One region of the Desulfomicrobium escambiense DSM 10707 genome, then DNA from elsewhere that is predicted to be linked to it. Evidence: predicted binding sites of a transcription regulator. Region 1 holds the regulator's gene; each other region holds the start of a gene.

Region 1 (4,435 bases):
GCCGGAGCCCGACATGCCCGAGACGATGACGACGTTTTTGAGTTCGCTGCGTTTTTCCATGTGGGCGTGCCCTGCGCGGTTTTCAGACGGACTGCAGCAGCCGCCACAGGCTTTCGCCGTCGGCGGCGTCGGAAAAAGCCTGACGGAAGCCGGTGTCCTTGAGCAGGCGCGAGATTGTGGCCAGGATCTTCAGGTGCAGGCCCACCACGTTGGAGGGGGCCAGGACCGTGAAGAAGATGGTGGCCGGCTTGTGGTCCAGGCTGGCGAAATCGACGCCCTCGCGGCTGCGGCCCACGATGACCATGACCTGGCCGAGGCTGTCCAGCTTCCCGTGGGGGATGGCGATGCCGTCGCCGATGCCCGTGGTGCCGAGCAGTTCTCGGTCCATGAGCACCTGGGCCACGCGATTGGCGTCCACGCCGGGAAATTTGGCCGGAAGCGACGAAACGAGTTCGGCCAGGACCTCCTTCTTGGTCCTGGCCGAAAGGTCGGGAATGATCAGGTCCTTGTCCAGATATTCGGCAAGCTTCATGCCCTTATACCCCAGGGTCGATGAGGCCGAAGTCGCCGGTCTTGCGGCGGTAGATGACATTGACGCGTTCGTTCTCGGCGTTCAGGAAGACGAGGAAGTCGTTCTCCGTCTTGCCGAGCTGCATGGCGGCCTCTTCGACGACCATGGGTTTGGGCTCGAAGTGGTCGGTCTGCTGGATGCTCTGTCTGCGCTTGCCCGTGGTGTCCTCGTCGAAGCTGATGACGTCCATGCGCACGGTCTCGCCACCGGCCTTGCGCTTGCTCTTGTCCTTGTCGCGGATCTTGCGCATCTGGGCCTCGAGCTTGTCCCACACCATGTCCACGGTGGAGTACATGTCCTCGCTGTCCTCGCGGGCGGAGATGTGCACGTTCTTGCCGGTCAGGACGACGTCGGCGATATGGCGGAATTTCTCGACTTCGAGATTGACCTGCAGTTCGGCGTCAGGGGTGCCGGCCATGAATTTGCCGAGCTTGCCGAAACGGTCCTTGGCGTACTTGCGCAGGTGGTCGGAAGGGTCGAAGTTCTTGAAGTTGAAGACAATCCTCATGGAATCCTCCTCGTCAGTTGAGGGTCAACCCCGCGTCTTCCCCGAAGGGCGGCGAAGGGTGGGATATCAAAACACCTGCTTGCGCTTGGATGAGGACTCGATGCCCAGAACGGCGCGGTATTTGGCCACCGTGCGGCGGGCGATGTTCACATCCAGCTTCTCCTTGAGCACCGCTGCGATCTTCTCGTCGCTGTAGGGGTGCTTAGGGTCTTCCTCGCTGACCATCTTCTTGATGATGGCCTTGACGGATTCGGAGCCCACCTGGGTGCCGTCGTCCATCTCCAGCGCGGAATTGAAGAAAAATTTCAGCTCAAAGATGCCGTGCGGTGTGGCCACGTACTTGCTCGTGGTGATGCGGCTGACCGTGGACTCGTGCATCTCGATGTCGTCGGCCACGTCCTTGAGGATCAGGGGCTTTAGCTTGGTCACGCCGTGCTCGAAGAAGGCCCGCTGAAACCGCACGATGCTCTCGACCACCTTATACAGGGTTCTCTGCCTTTGGTGCAAGCTCTTCATGAGCCACATGGCCGAACGCATCTTGTCGTGCAGGTACTCCCGGTCCGGGCCCTTCACCGCCAAGTTCGTGTCTTCCATGTAGTAGGGGCTCAGCTGCAGCTTGGGCAGGCCGTCGTCGTTCATGACGATGACGAAATCGCCTTCGTACTCGTAGACGAAGACGTCGGGGCTGACGAAAACGGTGTTGTCGCTGCCGTAGCTCGCGCCGGGCATGGGGTCCAGGGTCTGGATGATGTCCAGGTAGGCCTTCAGGTCCTCCATCTGGATCTTGAACTTGCGCAGGAGCGGCTTGTAGCGGCGCTTCTCGATGTCTTCCAGGTGCTCGTCGACCAGGGAGATGAGGATGGGGTCGTCCTGGCCCAAGACCTCCAACTGGATGAGCAGGCACTCCTTGGGGGAACGGGCGGCCACGCCTACCGGGTCGAAGCGCTGCAGTCGGTACAGGACGGACTGGACCAGGGCCAGGGGCGAGAGGGTCTCGGAGGCGATCTCCTCGGCGCTGGTCGTCAGGTAGCCCAGGGAGTCCAGGTTGCCGATGATGGCCTCGCCGATGGCCTCCTCCTCTTCGGTTATGTTGGAGAGGCAGAGCTGCCACAGAAGGTGGCCTTCCAGGGAAGGCTTGCCCGAGAGCCTGGCCTCGTAAGACATCATCTCTTCGAGGGCCTCGGTCTCCTTGAACTGCACCTGCTTGGTCGTACTCGAAAAGTCGCCGAGGTAGTTCTCCCAGTCGGCGTTGCGCATGAGCTCGGCGTCGTCGAAGGACACGTCGGCCCGCTGCTCGGCGGGCGGGGCCTGGGCTTCGACCTCCTCGGAGAGTTCCCGCGGCGCTTCCTCAAGCATCGGATTTTCCAGCAGTTCCTGCTGAACGGCTTCGAGGAGCTCGAATCGGGAGAGCTGAAGCAGCTTGATGGCCTGCTGCAGCTGCGGAGTCATGACCAGCTGCTGCGTCAGCTTGAGGTTCTGTCGAAGTTCAAGGCCCATAGTGTCTCTGTCGTCTACGCGTAAGATGCAGTGTTGTCGTCGGCGGATTCATCCAGCAAAGACTTTGCCACAGAAGGCAGGTCGTGGCAATCCTTGGGAAATCGGCACGCCGCTAAAGGCTGAAACCCTCGCCGAGATAGACCTTGCGCGCCCCGGGGTCGGCGACGATTTCGTCGGGGCTGCCGCTCAGGATGATGCGGCCGTCATACACCAGATAGGCGCGGTCGCAGATCTGCAGGGTCTCGCGCACGTTGTGGTCGGAGATGAGCACGCCGATGCCCTTGGCCTTGAGGCCCTCGATGATGGTCTGGATGTCGTCCACGGCCAGGGGGTCGATGCCGGCGAAGGGTTCGTCCAGCAGGATGAACTTCGGGTCGCGGATCAGGGCGCGGGCGATTTCGAGCCTGCGCCGCTCGCCGCCGGACAGGTAGGCCGCCTGCTGGTCCTGCAGGCGGGTGATGCCCAGTTCATCTAGGAGCCTGTCGGCCGTGCGCTTCTGCTCCTCGGCCGTGCGGCCGGAGTATTCCAGGATGAGCTGCAGGTTCTGGCGCACGGTCAGCTTGCGGAAGATGGAGCTTTCCTGGGGCAGGTAGCTCATGCCCAGGCGGGCGCGCTTGTGCAGGGGCCAGCGGGTGATGTCCACGCCGTCGAGGGTGACCTCGCCGCGGGTGGGCGTGACGATGCCGGCAAGCATGTAGAAGGTCGTGGTCTTGCCGGCGCCGTTGGGGCCCAGCACGCCGACGACCTCGCCCTGGCGCACGTCGAGGTCGATGTCGCGGACAACGTCCCGGACCCCGTAGCGTTTGGCCAGCTGGCGGCCTGACAGGGTCGTCACGGCTTGAGCTCCTTGGTGTCGGCCGGGGTGTTGAAGATGGCCTCGACCCGCTGCTTGCCGCCCAGGACTTCGCTGCGGTTCTCCCGCATGTAGAGCTTGATGACTTCGCCCTGGATTTTGTTGGCACCTTCCATGAGCACGGGGTCGCCTTCGAGGGTCAGGATTTCCGTGGCCGTTTCGTATGTGGCCTTGGCGCAGGTGCCGGAGCGTCCCCTGTCGGCCTTCAGGCGGACATTGCCCTGGGAGACGATTTTCTTGATGGAGCTTTGCTGGTCCATGGCGGTCTGGGTGGAGTTGCCTCCGCCTTGCTTTTTGTCGAGGAACACGGTCAGGGTGTCGGACCACATCTCGACGTCCTGGCGGATGACGTGCACCGACCCGGAAAAGAGCACCTGATCGCCTTTCTGGGTGTAGGTCATGGTGTCGGACGTGATCTTGACCGGCACGGTCTGCTCCGCCGCCCACAGGGGGGCGGCCCATGCCAGGAGGAGAATCAGAATGAGTGAACGCATAGATGTTCCCGCTCGTCAGTTCAGGGTGACCTGGACGTAGCCGCGGGCCAGGATGTCGCCCGTGTCCAGGAAATAGGTCAGGGTGTCGGAACTGCCCTGCATGGAATCGCTTGAAATGTCGATGTGGCCGGACAGAACCAGGGTGCGGTTGCCGCCCGTGTAGTCGAGGGTGTCGGCGCGCATGCGGTATTCCCCCCGGGTGGCGTTGACGCCGTCCCACATCCTGGCGCGGTCCTCCTTCTGCCAGACCTGCCCCTTGGGCGCCGTGACTTCGACGTGGTCCTCGCCGTCCTCGCCCCAGTAGGTGATGACGGGGTCCGTCAGGATCAGCTCGTCTCCGGCCTCGGCGTAGTCCGCCCCGGCAGCGCTCAGGTTCCAGAGCTTTTTGCCGTCCTTGCCCTGGCTCAGGTTCACGCCCTTGAGGCTCAGGTCCACGTCCACGTTGCGGGCGATGTCGGGGTCCAGACGCTCGGGCCACAGCATGCGCCAACCCAGGACGGCGATGCCGGCCA
Region 2 (4,435 bases), on a different contig from region 1:
CCAAAGGGGAAGGAATATGGCGGAGGCCAGGGCTTCGGAATCCGCCGCGCCTGGCCCCTTTTCATGGGCTTCAGGCAGGCAGACGAGCACGTCTATGTCCGAAAAGGGATAGAGTTCCCCGCGACCATACCCCCCGACAGCGAGGAGCAAGAAGGGGCCGGCGTCGGGCGCGTTAGTCTCGCAGACCCCGTGAATCCAGGCGTCGACCTGAAGGGAAAACCACGCAGGGGAATGCGTATGGTCTGCTTCCCCTGCGCGGTAGGCATCGCGGGCCTGTCGCAATGATTCGATGGTCATGGGGTGAAGGAGCGGGAGGTCGTCCCGCCCCTGCGGCTAGAGGGCCGAAGCGCCGGACTCGCCGGTGCGGATGCGGATGGCGTTGTCGATAGTCGAGACGAAGATCTTGCCGTCGCCGATCTTGCCGGTCTTGGCCGCGGTCTGGATGACGTCGAGGGCCTGGTCGAGGATCTCGTCGTCGATGACGATCTCGATCTTGACCTTGGACACGAAGTCGACCTGATACTCGGCTCCGCGGTACACTTCCTTGTGGCCGCGCTGGCGGCCGAAGCCTTTGACCTCCGTCACGGTCATGCCCTGGATGCCCATGCCCGTCAGGGCTTCCTTGATCTCGTCAAGCTTGTACGGCCTGGTGATTATTTCCACTCGTTTCATGATTCCTCCAAAAGGTTGCCCGTTAGGCCTGATAGGCGGATTCGCTGTGCAGAGCCACGTCCAGACCGGCTTCTTCCTCTTCCTCGGTCACGCGCAGCGGCGTGATGGCGCTGACAATTTTCAGCAGAGCATAGGTCACGGTGAAAGAAAAGGCCAAGGTCGCCACCACGGACACGAACTGAATCCAGAGCTGGCCGGGGTTGCCGTAGAAAAGGCCGTCTGCGCCGGCGGCGTTGACCGCCTTGGTGGCGAAGAGGCCCGTGGCCAGTGCGCCCCAGATGCCGCCGATGCCGTGAATGCCAACCACGTCGAGACTGTCGTCGAACCCGAAGCGGGATTTGAGGCTCACGCCAAAGTAGCAGAAGATGCCCGCGCCAAGGCCGATGAGCACCGAGGGGATGACGCCGACAAAACCGGCCGCCGGGGTGATGGCCACCAAACCGGCCACGGCGCCAGAGGCCGCGCCCAGGGTCGTGGGCTTGCCGTGAAGCTTCCACTCCACGAAGAGCCAGGCCAGCATGGCCGTGGCCGCCGCCATGTGCGTGGTCACGAAGGCGCTGCCAGCCAGCTCGTTGGCGGCCAGGGCGCTGCCGGCGTTGAAGCCGAACCAGCCGAACCACAGCAGGGCCGTGCCAATCATGGTCATGGGCAGATTGTGCGGCAGGAAGGAGCGCTTGCCCCAGCCCTTGCGCTTGCCGATGACCAGGGCCGCGGCCAGGGCGGCGCTGGCGGAACTCATGTGCACGACGGCCCCGCCGGCGAAGTCCAGGGCGCCCATCTTGAACATCCAGCCCCCGCCCCAGACCCAGTGGCACAGCGGGGCGTACACGAACGTGCACCACAGGACGATGAAGATGAGGAAGGCCGAGAAGCGCATGCGCTCGGCAAAGGCGCCGGTGATGAGCGCCGGCGTGATGATGGCGAACATGCACTGGAAGATCATGAAGACCATGTGCGGCAGGTTGGTGGCGATGGACTCGTGAGGCTGCATGCCCACGCCGGACAGGGCCAGGAAGTCCAGCCCGCCGATGAGTCCGTTCAGGTCAGTGCCGAAGGACAGGGAATAGCCCCAGAACATCCAGACCAGGGAAATGACGCCGATGGCTGCGAAACTCTGCATCATGGTGCCAAGGGCGTTCTTGGAACGGGTCATGCCCGCATAGAACAGGGCCAGCCCGGGGGTCATGAACATGACCAAGGCGGCGCAGACAATTATAAAAGCGGTATCGGTCGGATTCACAAAGCACCTCCATTTTTGTCGATGCTAAGCAAGGCCGATGCCAACGAAAAAACATATTCAATTACAGCATGATGCCATTGCTCGGGCTGACCGCGGCCATACGAGAAGATACAATTTCGTGCAGCAATACACCGCAAATTTCCTTTTTTGCAAAAAAACTTCCCGGATACGGCACCAAGAAATGTAATAATACACATTTTCGTAGCCTGGCCCGAACTCAAAATTCATCAATTGCCATTTCACGCGGGCAGAACACGGAGCGACAACCGCCAACACGAAACAGGACGCCACGAAATCGTGAAATACCGAAGGGACGAGCCGGAAAGCCATAAGAAAACGAAGAAAGGACAAGCCAGAAGCGAACAATTATGTAATACAAAAATGATAATTTTATAAGTCTCTGATATTATGTAAATATTTAATCTACACGAAAAAGAAGCGTCCACAAATTACGCAAAAATAAGCCGTTAGCGACATATTAAACATTATTGTAAATTATGGCTAAATAAACAGGCGATTTCATCAAGAAAAATAACAAATACCGCAGACAAAGCCGAGTCAGTATAAAAAATAATCATAAAAACAGCAGGTTGGGAAACTGGCATCCTCCGTGCTTTGCGTGGGTATCAACACTCACCACCACGGAGGACATCATGTACGCGGCAACCAGACAAACATCGACCCTGCTCAGACCAAAAGTCTGGGCTCTGACCCTACTCCTGGCAACCATTACCCCGACCCTGGCGTTCGCCGAAGGGGAGGCCCTGTCCCAGTCCAACGCGAACCTGCTGTGGACTCTGGTGGCGGCCATCCTGGTCATGTTCATGCAGGCCGGATTCGCGCTGGTGGAGATGGGCTTCGCACGCGCCAAGAACGCCGGCAACATCCTGATGAAGAACCTGCTCGACTTCGCGGCCGGGCAGCCCGCCTTCTTCCTGCTGGGTTTTGGACTGATGTTCGGGCAGGACATCGGCGGCTTCATCGGATCGAGCGGATTCATCCTGGCCGGCAACGACCCGACCAGCGACGCGGGGATGTGGAACCTGACCTTCTGGTTTTTCCAGTCCGTGTTCGCGGCCACATCGGCAACCATCATCTCCGGCGGCATCGCCGAGCGCACGAAATTTTCAGCCTACATCATCGTCAGCGTCGTGGTCTCGGCCGTCATCTACCCCATCTCCGGGCACTGGGCCTGGGGCTCCCTGTGGGGCGCGGGGGAACTCGGCAAGGGCTGGCTTGAAACCATGGGCTTCATCGACTTCGCCGGCTCCACCGTGGTCCACTCGGTTGGCGGCTGGATGGCCCTGGCAGGAGCCATGGTCCTAGGCCCGCGCATCGGCAAGTACTCCCCCGACGGCAAGGCCAAGGCCATCCCAGGCCACAACATCCCCATGGCCGGCCTGGGCGTGTTCATCCTCTGGTTCGGCTGGTTCGGCTTCAACCCCGGCAGCACCACGGCCGTCAATGGCGCCATCGGCTACATCGCGGTCAACACCAGCCTGGCCGGCTGTATGGGCACTCTTGGCGCCATGATCTACGCCTGGATCAAGCACGGCAAGCCTGACACCTCCATGGCCTTGAACGGCGCCCTGGCCGGGCTGGTGGCCATCACCGCCGGCTGCTACGAAGTCTCCCCCGTCGGCTCGCTGGTCATCGGCTTCCTGGCTGGCATCCTGGTCGTCGTGTCCCTGGAATTCATCGACCAGGTCCTGAAGATCGACGACCCGGTCGGCGCATCGTCCGTGCACGGCGTGTGCGGCATGTTCGGCACGATCATGGTCGGCTTCTTCGCGGCCCCCGGCTACGGCTCAAGCATCGGCCTGCTCTACGGCGGCGGCACGGACCTCATCGTCACCCAGATCATCGGCGCGGCGGCGGTCTTCGCCTGGGCGTTCGGCGCAGGCCTGATCCTCTTCTACCTCCTGAAAGTGACCATCGGCATCCGCGTCACGCAGGAAGAGGAACTCAAAGGCCTGGATATCACCGAACACGGCATGGAATCCTACAACGGCTTCCAGATCTTCACCAACGAATAAGGGAGAAACGACCATGAAACTCGTCATCGCATACATCCGGCCCGAGTGCCTGAACGCGGTCAAGCAAGAGCTGTATTCCAGGAAGATCTACAACATGTCCGTGACCAACGTGCTCGGCAGCGGCCGCCAGAAGGGCTTCACCGAAACCTACCGCGGCGTGGTCATGGAAGTGAACCTGCTGAAGAAGGTCCGCCTGGAGATCGGCGTCAACGACGACTTCGCCGAACAGGCCGTGGAAGCCATCAACGCGGGCGCCCGCACCGGCAAGGAAGGGGACGGCGTGATCTTCGTCCTCGAATGCGGCGCCGCCATCCGCATCCGCACCCAGGAGACGGGCCCGGCCGCCATGGGCTAGATCACCATCCGGCATACCGATGAAAAAGGGGAGGCCCAAGACCTCCCCTTTTTCATTGCAGGCAGGCGAAGCCCCCGCCGGACCAGGGGCAGATGCCGCAGGGCACGGTCTGCCCGTAGCAATCCTTCTCGA
Region 3 (4,435 bases), on a different contig from region 1:
CATGCGTGCCGGCAACCGGTCGTAGATGATGTCGATGCGGATGGAGCTGCGCTTCCTGACCGCGACGGACAGGGCGAGGTAGCTGATCCAGATGAAGATGTAACGGGCCAACTCCTCGGTCCAGACTGCCGCGCCGGCGGAGCTGGCGAAGTGTACGATGATGTATCTGTATGTAGTCTGGAACGTGATGAACAGGATGATGGCCAGCAGGCCGGAGACGAGAAACACTTTTTCGAAGTTTTCGTCGATCCAGTTCCATATGCCACGTGGTGCGACAGGCTCATCCACGAGTTCGAGGGGCATCACGCCGCAGTTGATATTCTGTTCCATGTCGTCTCCCTATGTCCCGCCGGTCTGCGGCCTGGCCGTGGCCGGGCGGTGCTCAGGCATGCGGTTTCTGTTCCCGGTTGGCTGTAGGCCCCATCCGTCCGGTTGTCCGGTGGATGGGGCCGGCCAAATTATTTCTGGGTGTCCTTGAGGAGCTGCAGCAGGTTCGCCGGAATCTGCTTGGCGAATTCCTCGCGCACGGGGGCGGTGAGTTCCACAAGCTTGGCGCGATCTTCATCGCTCAGGATGGTCACTTCGATGCCCTTTTCCTTGAAAGCGTCCCAGGCCTTCTTCTCGAGCTCGTCGGTGATGCCACGCTGCCAGGCGAGGGCCTCACGGGCCGCTTCGCGGATGATGGCCTGGTGCTCGGGGGTCAGGCTGTCGAACTTCTTCTTGTTCATCAGCAGGATGTGCATGCTGTAGTTATGGTTGGAGTCCATGGCGTACTTCAGCACTTCCGTGTGCTTGGCGTCGTTCAGCAGGGAGAAGGTGTTGCCTTCGGCGTCGACGGTGCCCTGCTGCAGGGCGGTGTAGACCTCGCCCCAGGCCACGGGGGCGGGGTTCATTCCCAGGGCCTTGGCCACTTCCACCTCGACGGGGGAGTCGGTAGTGCGGACCTTGAGGCCGGCCAGGTCGGCAACGGTCTTCAGGGGCTTCTTGGTGCTGACGAAGTTGCGGTAGCCGTACTGGCTGAACATGATGGTGGTCAGGCCGATCTCGTTGGAGACCTTCTCCAGTTCCTTACCGAGTTCGCCTTCATCGAGGGCCTTGTACAGGTTTTCCTGGTGCTTGGGCGAGGTGATGTAGGGCAGGTCCAGGGCCATGTAAGCCTTGCTGAAGCTGGCCATGTTCGGGGACGAGCAGGAGGACATGTCCAGGGTGCCGGCCTGGGCCGCTTCCGTGGTCACGCGGTCGCTGCCGAGCTGGGCGCTGCCGAAGACCTGGATCTTGATCTGCTTGTCGCTCTTGGCTTCCACCAGTTCCTTGAACTTTTCGATGCCCAAGGTGACGTTGTTGCCCGGCGCCATGGGATGGCCGATGCGCAGGGTGACGGGTTTGCCGGCTTCCGCGGTTCCGAAGCCCACCAGCAGGCCGACCAGGGCCAGCACGTTCAACGCGGCAAAAACGAGACTCTTTTTCATTGTTCCTCCAAATATGTGTTTTCGACCAGCACTGCTAGGCAATGTTCTTGACTGTCGCCCTCTGGTCACGGGGTGTTGTCGGAGCATGAGCAGGATGTATGCCAGACAAAAATGAACTTTGCCAAGGCTGTTGAAATCGAAAAATCTTTTATTTCAATATATTGAGAATTGATTCCACAGGGGGTGGGCAGTTTTTGGCTGGCCCTGTCGCGAAAATGCAACTGCCAAGAATTGTTCTTATCAGCGCCTTCCTTATGGGAATAAAATCACAAAGCGTCCCGTGGCCAAAGGCCTAATGTTCTAAATTTCACATTTCACGAGTGGGTTTTCCGATGCGTTCAGTCAAGTTTGTCGCAAAAATGCGGCGCTTTTCGGGTTGGTAAAAATGAAATTCACAGGGAGTGATGCAAAAATGCGACCTCCGTTTGCCTCTCTTTTTCTCGTGAATGTCCATATTGGTGCTGTCTGTGGATAAATATTGTCTTTTCATTTGGTTATGGAGTTTGGCACAGAGAATGCTCATGCTCGTTTGGATACGGAAGCACGATGTTCGACGGAGAAAAGGAAAGATTTTCTGGTGTAACCGATGTTTGTGCATGGTTTAAAAGAATGTGCTGATTTTACCATACGCATGAATAAAATTAGATACGAGGAGCAGAGTCATGACAAGGTTTACATGTGAATGCATGTCCCCTCAGGAGCAGAGGCTTTACGAAAAAATCGAGGGCAAAGAGGATAGATTCCGCGAGACACACAGTCGCGTTTTCAAGATGCTGGAACGGTTCGACGGTCAGAAGCCGCGCATTGACATAGAACGAGCCCTCTATTTCACCCAGTCCATGCAGGAGACCGAAGGTCAGCCCCTCGTCCTGCGTTGGGCCAAGGCCATGAAGCACATCGCCGAGAACATGACCGTCTATGTCCAGGACGACCAGCTCCTGCTCGGCCGCGCCGGCTGCGACGGCCGCTACGGCATCCTCTACCCCGAACTGGACGGCGACTTCCTGGACATCGCGGTCAAGGAACTGCCCAACCGCCCGACCTCTCCCGCGACCATCACCCCCGAGGACGCCAAGGTCGTCGTCGAGCAGATCGCCCCCTTCTGGAAGGGCAAGACCTTCCATGAAAAGCTCAACGCCGCACTGCCCGCTGATGTGCATAAGCTGACCTACGACGATCCCGAAGGACTCATGTCCCGCTTCATCGTCAACGAGACCGCCTCCTTCCGCTCCTCCATCCAGTGGGTTCACGACTACGAGAAAATTCTGAGGCGCGGCTTCAACGACATCAAGCGCGAGGCACAGGAGAAGCTGGACGCCCTCGATCCGCTGAGTCCCAAGGACAACTGCGAGACGAAGCCCTTCCTCGAAGCCGTGGTCATCGTCTGCGAGGCCATCGTGCACTGGGCAGGGCGCCACGCCGTGCTGGCCCGCGAAGCGGCGGCGAAGGAATCCGACCCGGTCCGTAAGGCCGAGCTCACCCGCATGGCCGAGAACGCCGAGCGCGTGCCCGGCGAGCCGGCCCGCGATTTCTGGGAGGCCTGCCAGAGCCAGTGGTTCACCCAGATGTTCTCCCGTATCGAACAGAAGACCGGCACGACCATCTCCAACGGCCGCATGGACCAGTACTTCTTCCCTTATTACGAGCAGGACATGGAAGCCGGCATCCTGACGGAAGAGAAGGCCATGGAGCTTCTGGAGTGCATGTGGGTCGGCATGGCCGAGTTCATCGACATGTACATCTCCCCCACGGGCGGCGCCTTCAACGAAGGCTACGCGCACTGGGAGGCCGTGACCGTCGGCGGCCAGACCCCGGACGGACGCGATGCCACCAACGACCTGACGCATCTGATCCTCAAGTCCAAGCGCGAATTCCCGCTGCACTATCCGGACCTCGCGGCCCGCATCCACAGCCGCTCCCCCGAGAGCTACCTGTGGGACGTGGCCGAAACCATCAAGGACGGCTCGGGCTTCCCCAAGCTGATCAACGACGAGGAGATCGTGCCCCTGTACGTCTCCAAGGGCGCAACCTTCGCCGAAGCCTATGACTACGCCGTGTCCGGCTGCACCGAGGCACGCATGCCCAACCGCGACACCTACACCTCGGGCGGCGCGTACATCAACTTCGCCGCCGCGGTGGAGATGGTCCTGCGCAACGGCCGCATGAAGAAGTACGGCGATCAGCCGCTGGGCGTGGAAACGGGCGACCCGACCGCCTTCCAGACCTGGGACGAGTTCTGGGACGCCTACGTGCAGCAGCACCTGCTGTTCCTGAAGACGGCCTTCCACCAGCAGTACCTGATCAACAAGATTCGGGCGACCACCTTCGCCCAGCCCATGGGCTCGGCCATGCACGACCTGTGCATGAAGCACTGCATCGACCTGCATCAGGAGCAGATCCCCGAGGGCATCAATCTCGGCTATTTCGAATACATGGGCCTGGGCACCGTGGTCGACTCCCTCTCGGCCATCAAGAAGCTGGTCTTTGAGGACAAGAAGCTGACCATGCAGCAGATCATCGACGCCGTGGACGCCAACTTCGAAGGCCACGAGGACGTCGCCGCCCTGCTGCGCAGCGCCCCCTGCTACGGCAACAACGACCCGTACGCCGACGCCATCGGCCGCGAGATCGACAGGATCTCCGTGGAGTTCGGCGGCAAGTACAGCAAGGATCTGGGGATGCACAACGACGTGCGCTACGTGCCCTTCACCTCCCACGTGCCCTTCGGCAAGGTCGTCTCGGCCCTGCCCAACGGCCGCAAGGAGTTCACGCCCCTGTCCGACGGATCCTCGGCCTCCCACGGCGCGGACGTGAACGGCCCCACGGCCATCCTGCTGTCCAACTACAACACCAAGAACTACGGCATGCGCGACCGCGCGGCCCGCATGCTGAACATCAAGTTCACGCCCAAATGCATCGAGGGCGAGCAGGGCACCGAGAAGCTCGTGTCCTTCATCCGCACCATG
Region 4 (4,435 bases), on a different contig from region 1:
CCGCGACGGCTCGGTCTGCCGTTCCTGTCGTGGCGAGTCCCCCTATGCGGGCTGGATCGGCGGGCACGACCGGCGAGAGCTGGGATTTGAGGGCCCACGGCTTCGGATCGTCACGGCCGAGCAGGCCGTGGGCGAAAAGGCCCTGCACGACATGACCTGCATCGAGCCGGGCGAGAGCAAGGATGCGGCTTTCGCCCGCGGCCAGGTGCTCGACGTGGGCGATGTCTGCCGCCTGCAGCGGATGGGCCGCTTCGAGGTCTACGTGGAGGAGGACGGGCAGGACGGGACCTGGGTGCACGAGGATGATGCAGCCCGGGTCATGGCCCGGGCCTTGGCCGGAGAGGGGATCGACTGCTCCGGCGACCCGCGCGAGGGCAAGATCACCATGGTCGCCGAGCGGTCCGGCCTGTTCTGCGTCAGGGAGGCCGCCCTGGAAGAGTTCAACGCCATTCCGGGCGTCATGTGCGCCACCCGTCACGCCTTCAGCGTGGTCGAAAAGGGGCAGCAGGTGGCGGCGACGCGGGCCATTCCCCTCTACCTCGAACGCAACGTGATGGCCGACGCCATGCGCGTTCTGGAGGACGGTCCCGTGGTGGAGGTCCGCCCCCTGCGCAAGCGCAGGGTCGGCATCTTAGTCACGGGCACCGAGGTCTTCCAGGGGTTGGTGGACGACCGCTTCATTCCGATCATCAGCGCAAAGGTCGAGGCCTTCGGCTGCCCCGTGGCGGCCACGGACATCGTGCCCGACGACAGGGAGCGCATCGGAGCCGCCGTGCGAGGCATGCTCGCCCGTGGGGTGGAGTTGCTCGTCACCACGGCCGGGCTGTCCGTGGACCCCGGCGATGTGACGCGCCTCGGGCTGGCGGACGCCGGGGTGGAGAACATGCGCTATGGCACGCCCATTCTGCCCGGGGCCATGACGCTCCTGGCGAACGTCGGGGAAGTGGACGTCATCGGCGTCCCGGCCTGTGCATTGTATTTCAAGACCACGAGTTTCGACATTCTGCTGCCGCGGGTCCTGGCGGGGATGTCCCCGTCGCGGCGCGACTTGGCGCGCCTGGGCCATGGCGGCATGTGCATGCAGTGCAAGCGCTGCACGTTCCCCAAGTGCCCCTTCGGCAAGTGAGGAAGATCATGAAGACACCCACCGTTCGAATGCATTTGTGGCTGGAATCGGGCGAGAGCGTCTATTTCGGCATGGGGCGGCTCATGCTCCTCGACATGATCGAGGAGCACGGCTCCCTGCGCAAGGCGGCCGAGGCCATGGGCATGTCCTACCGCGCGGCCTGGGGCAAGCTCCGGGCCACCGAGGACGCCCTCGGGGTGGTGCTGGTCGAGTCCAGCGGCACCCGGCGCGGGGGATGCCACCTGACCCCCGCAGGCAAACGTTTCCGGGACAGGTTCAGGGCCTGGTTCACGGCCGTGGAAAAGGTTGCCGTGGACCAGGCGCAGTACATCTTTGCCGAAAGGGTGCAGAGCTTCGAGGAAAAACGGCGCACATCGGTCAGGCCGGCGCGCATGGCCGCCGAACTACGTCCCGGCATGTAGGTCTGGCGATGTTCGGGCCGGGCTTTGAGCCCAGCCGGGAGTTTCGGTCAGACTCCAATCAATGGTTATGCCCGCTGCAGACCTGCAGTTCTTCCAGGTCATGGTGCGAGCTTGCGCATTCGTCCGTTCCGTCCGCGTTGCGGATCAGGTCCAACTCCCTGTTCTCCATGGCCTCCAGCGCGTAGGCCACGGTCATTCCCGTGCCGCGGTACCGAGTCACGGCCTCGTCGGCGAGAAGTTTGAAGGCCTCTTCGCCCAGCTTGCCGGTGATGACCGCTTCGCAGCGGTGTTCGAGGACTATCCTGACCAGTTCAAGGTCCGACCCCGCCTGCGGGATGTGGGGGCAGGGAGTGCAGGCCATGGTCTCCATGTTCACGACAAGCAGGTAGGGGGTTTGGGCGAATTCGTGAAAAACCCGGCTGTTCAGGGAATCCGAGGCGGCTGTGACGGCTATGTTCATGTGGGCTCCTTGCATGATGGTTTTGTGCGGCGCGAGCATGTATCGTGCCTTGTTGGACATATTTCAAGGGTAAAATGTCGAGTCCGGCAATTTCCCTCCGCATGCGAGTGTTTTGGCCGTCCGGGAAGGCCAGACCCGACCGGGCCGATTCCGGTACTGACGCCGCGGGGATAGATTTCGAGGCGAAATGAAGCGGTCGGCAGTTGAGTATGTTTCTTTTTGACCCATCGATGTGCCCCATATTGTCCCTATTTGCCCCAATTCCGTGACCGAAAGCGACTCGCCATGGTCAAATGCGGTGCGGAATCAATTTTTCCAGCAATAAAAATATCGTATTTTCAATATGATGCGAGATGGTTGCGAAGGCCTTCGTCTTTTCGAATACGTTGGCCTTTTTTTTGCCTATGTCATGAAAATGTGTCGTTATTGACATAACCGTGTATCCATGAAGCCTTCACCGTCCATACGCATGCGCGGGTCCGGGAAGGAGAGTTGTGTATGACACGATTTGTCCTTGAAATATGCCTTGATTGGCATAAATCTAAATTCACAATGTCTTGTTTGACGTAAATAAGGTTGCGTTCATCGATGAAAGCCATTCCCGTAGAAGAAGCTGTAGGTACCGTTCTCTGCCACGACATCACGCGCATCATTCCCGGCGAAACCAAGGGTGCCGCCTTCCGCCGCGGTCATATCGTAACTCCCCAGGACATCCAGGCTCTGCTCGATATCGGCAAGGCCAATCTCTATGTTTTCGACCCTAGGGACGGCTACGTGCACGAGGACGAGTGCGCCCTGCGCCTGGCCCATGCGGCGGCGGGGCAGGGCATCACTGTCAGTTCGCCCTGCGAGGGCAAGTCCGCCCTGACCGCGACCCATGACGGCGTCCTGCATGTCGACGTCGAAGGGCTGTTCCGTCTCAACTCCATCACCGACGTGACCTTTGGCACCATCCATACCGGCCAGTGCGTCAAGGCCGGGCGGGTGCTCGGTGGCACGCGCGTCATCCCCCTGGCCGTGCCCGAGGACCTGCTCCGCCAGGCCGAGGACGTCTGCCGCCAATACGCCCCGCTGATCGAGGTCCGCCCGCTCAAGCCCGCCAGGGTCGGCGTCGTGACCACGGGTAGCGAGGTCTACACCGGCCGCATCAAGGACGGATTCGGCCCGGTCCTGCGCAGGAAATTCGAACACCTGGGCTCCACGGTCCTGGATCAGGTCTTCGTCTCGGACAAGGTGGAGATGACCGTGGCCGCCATCCGGGACCTCGTCGCGCGTGGGGCCGATTTCATCGCCGTGACAGGCGGCATGAGCGTGGACCCCGACGACCAGACCCCGGCGGCCATCCGCGCCACGGGCGCCGAGGTCGTCTCCTACGGCGCGCCCACCTACCCCGGAGCCATGTTCATGCTGGCCTACCTGGGCGACGTGCCCATCGTCGGCCTGCCCGGATGCGTCATGTACTACAAGGCAAGTATTTTCGATCTGGTCGTGCCCCGTCTCTTGAGCGGGGAACGGCTGGAGAGGAAGGATATCGTTGCGTTCGGCCACGGAGGCCTGTGCGAAAGCTGCCCCACCTGTCATTACCCGGCCTGCGGCTTCGGCAAGCTCTAAGACCAATCGCGGAATCTGTTTGAAATAACATGTTATTTGGAGGAACCGGAATGATCAAAAAGCAAATCGTGGTCAATGGCATCGCCAGGAACCTGGTGGTCGACGCTGAGGACACCCTGGTCAACGTGCTCCGCAAGAGCCTGGGCCTGACCGGCACCAAGGTCGGTTGCAACGAAGGCCAGTGCGGCGCCTGTTCCGTCATCATGGACGGCAAGGTCGTGCGTTCCTGTGCGACCAAGATGAAGCGCGTTGAAGACGGCGCGAACATCACCACCATCGAAGGCATCGGCACCCCGGCCAATCCCCATCCGCTGCAGCAGGCCTGGATGCTCCACGGCGCGGCCCAGTGCGGCTTCTGTTCGCCCGGTTTCATCGTCTCCGCCAAGGGCCTGCTGGACACCAATCCCAAGCCCACCCGCGACGAAGTCCGCGACTGGTTCCAGAAGCACCGCAACGCCTGCCGCTGCACCGGTTACAAACCCCTCGTGGACGCCGTCATGGATGCGGCCAAGGTCCTGCGCGGCGAAAAGAGCACGGCCGACCTCGAGTTCAAGATGCCCAAGGACGGCAGCGTCTGGGGCACCCGTTATCCCCGTCCCTCGGCTCTGGCCAAGGTCACAGGCACCCTGGACTTCGGCGCCGACCTCGGCCTGAAGCTGCCCGCCGGCACCCTGCAGTGCGCCCTGGTGCAGGCCGAAGTGTCCCACGCCAAGATCCTGTCCATCGACACGGCCGAAGCCGAGAAGATGCCCGGCGTGTTCAAGGTCGTGACTCACAAGGACGTCAAGGGCAAGAACCGCATCACGGGCCTCATCA

The links. Region 1 encodes sigma-54, which starts transcription at its own class of promoters, with help from an activator protein. Its sites were predicted from a motif close to CTGGCACGGNNNNTGCTT; they were not measured.
Region 2: the regulator sigma-54 is predicted to act here: its motif matches at 2,511-2,528, upstream of G394_RS0102285 (ammonium transporter).
Region 3: the regulator sigma-54 is predicted to act here: its motif matches at 1,973-1,990, upstream of hpsG ((2S)-3-sulfopropanediol dehydratase).
Region 4: the regulator sigma-54 is predicted to act here: its motif matches at 2,042-2,059, upstream of G394_RS0101200 (NifB/NifX family molybdenum-iron cluster-binding protein).

What each region holds. Positions count from the first base shown of each region.
Region 1 is NZ_AUAR01000027.1:15,415-19,849, forward strand. Features, by position in the region: gene rapZ (RNase adapter RapZ) at 1-60, opposite strand, end outside; gene G394_RS0115385 (PTS sugar transporter subunit IIA) at 83-532, opposite strand; gene hpf (ribosome hibernation-promoting factor, HPF/YfiA family) at 537-1,079, opposite strand; gene rpoN (RNA polymerase factor sigma-54) at 1,146-2,576, opposite strand; gene lptB (LPS export ABC transporter ATP-binding protein) at 2,689-3,411, opposite strand; gene G394_RS0115405 (LptA/OstA family protein) at 3,408-3,923, opposite strand; gene lptC (LPS export ABC transporter periplasmic protein LptC) at 3,939-4,435, opposite strand, start outside.
Region 2 is NZ_AUAR01000002.1:97,868-102,302, forward strand. Features, by position in the region: gene G394_RS0102270 ([protein-PII] uridylyltransferase family protein) at 1-90, opposite strand, end outside; gene G394_RS0102275 (P-II family nitrogen regulator) at 334-672, opposite strand; gene G394_RS0102280 (ammonium transporter) at 695-1,912, opposite strand; gene G394_RS0102285 (ammonium transporter) at 2,566-3,948, shown strand; gene G394_RS0102290 (P-II family nitrogen regulator) at 3,962-4,303, shown strand; gene G394_RS0102295 (radical SAM/SPASM family putative metalloenzyme maturase) at 4,356-4,435, opposite strand, start outside.
Region 3 is NZ_AUAR01000014.1:63,771-68,205, reverse strand. Features, by position in the region: gene G394_RS0112040 (TRAP transporter large permease) at 1-303, opposite strand, end outside; gene G394_RS0112035 (TRAP transporter substrate-binding protein) at 459-1,469, opposite strand; gene hpsG ((2S)-3-sulfopropanediol dehydratase) at 2,132-4,435, shown strand, end outside.
Region 4 is NZ_AUAR01000001.1:271,399-275,833, forward strand. Features, by position in the region: gene G394_RS0101190 (FmdE family protein) at 1-1,126, shown strand, start outside; gene G394_RS17465 (winged helix-turn-helix domain-containing protein) at 1,135-1,548, shown strand; gene G394_RS0101200 (NifB/NifX family molybdenum-iron cluster-binding protein) at 1,607-2,008, opposite strand; gene G394_RS0101205 (molybdopterin-binding protein) at 2,597-3,619, shown strand; gene G394_RS0101210 (molybdopterin-dependent aldehyde oxidoreductase) at 3,670-4,435, shown strand, end outside.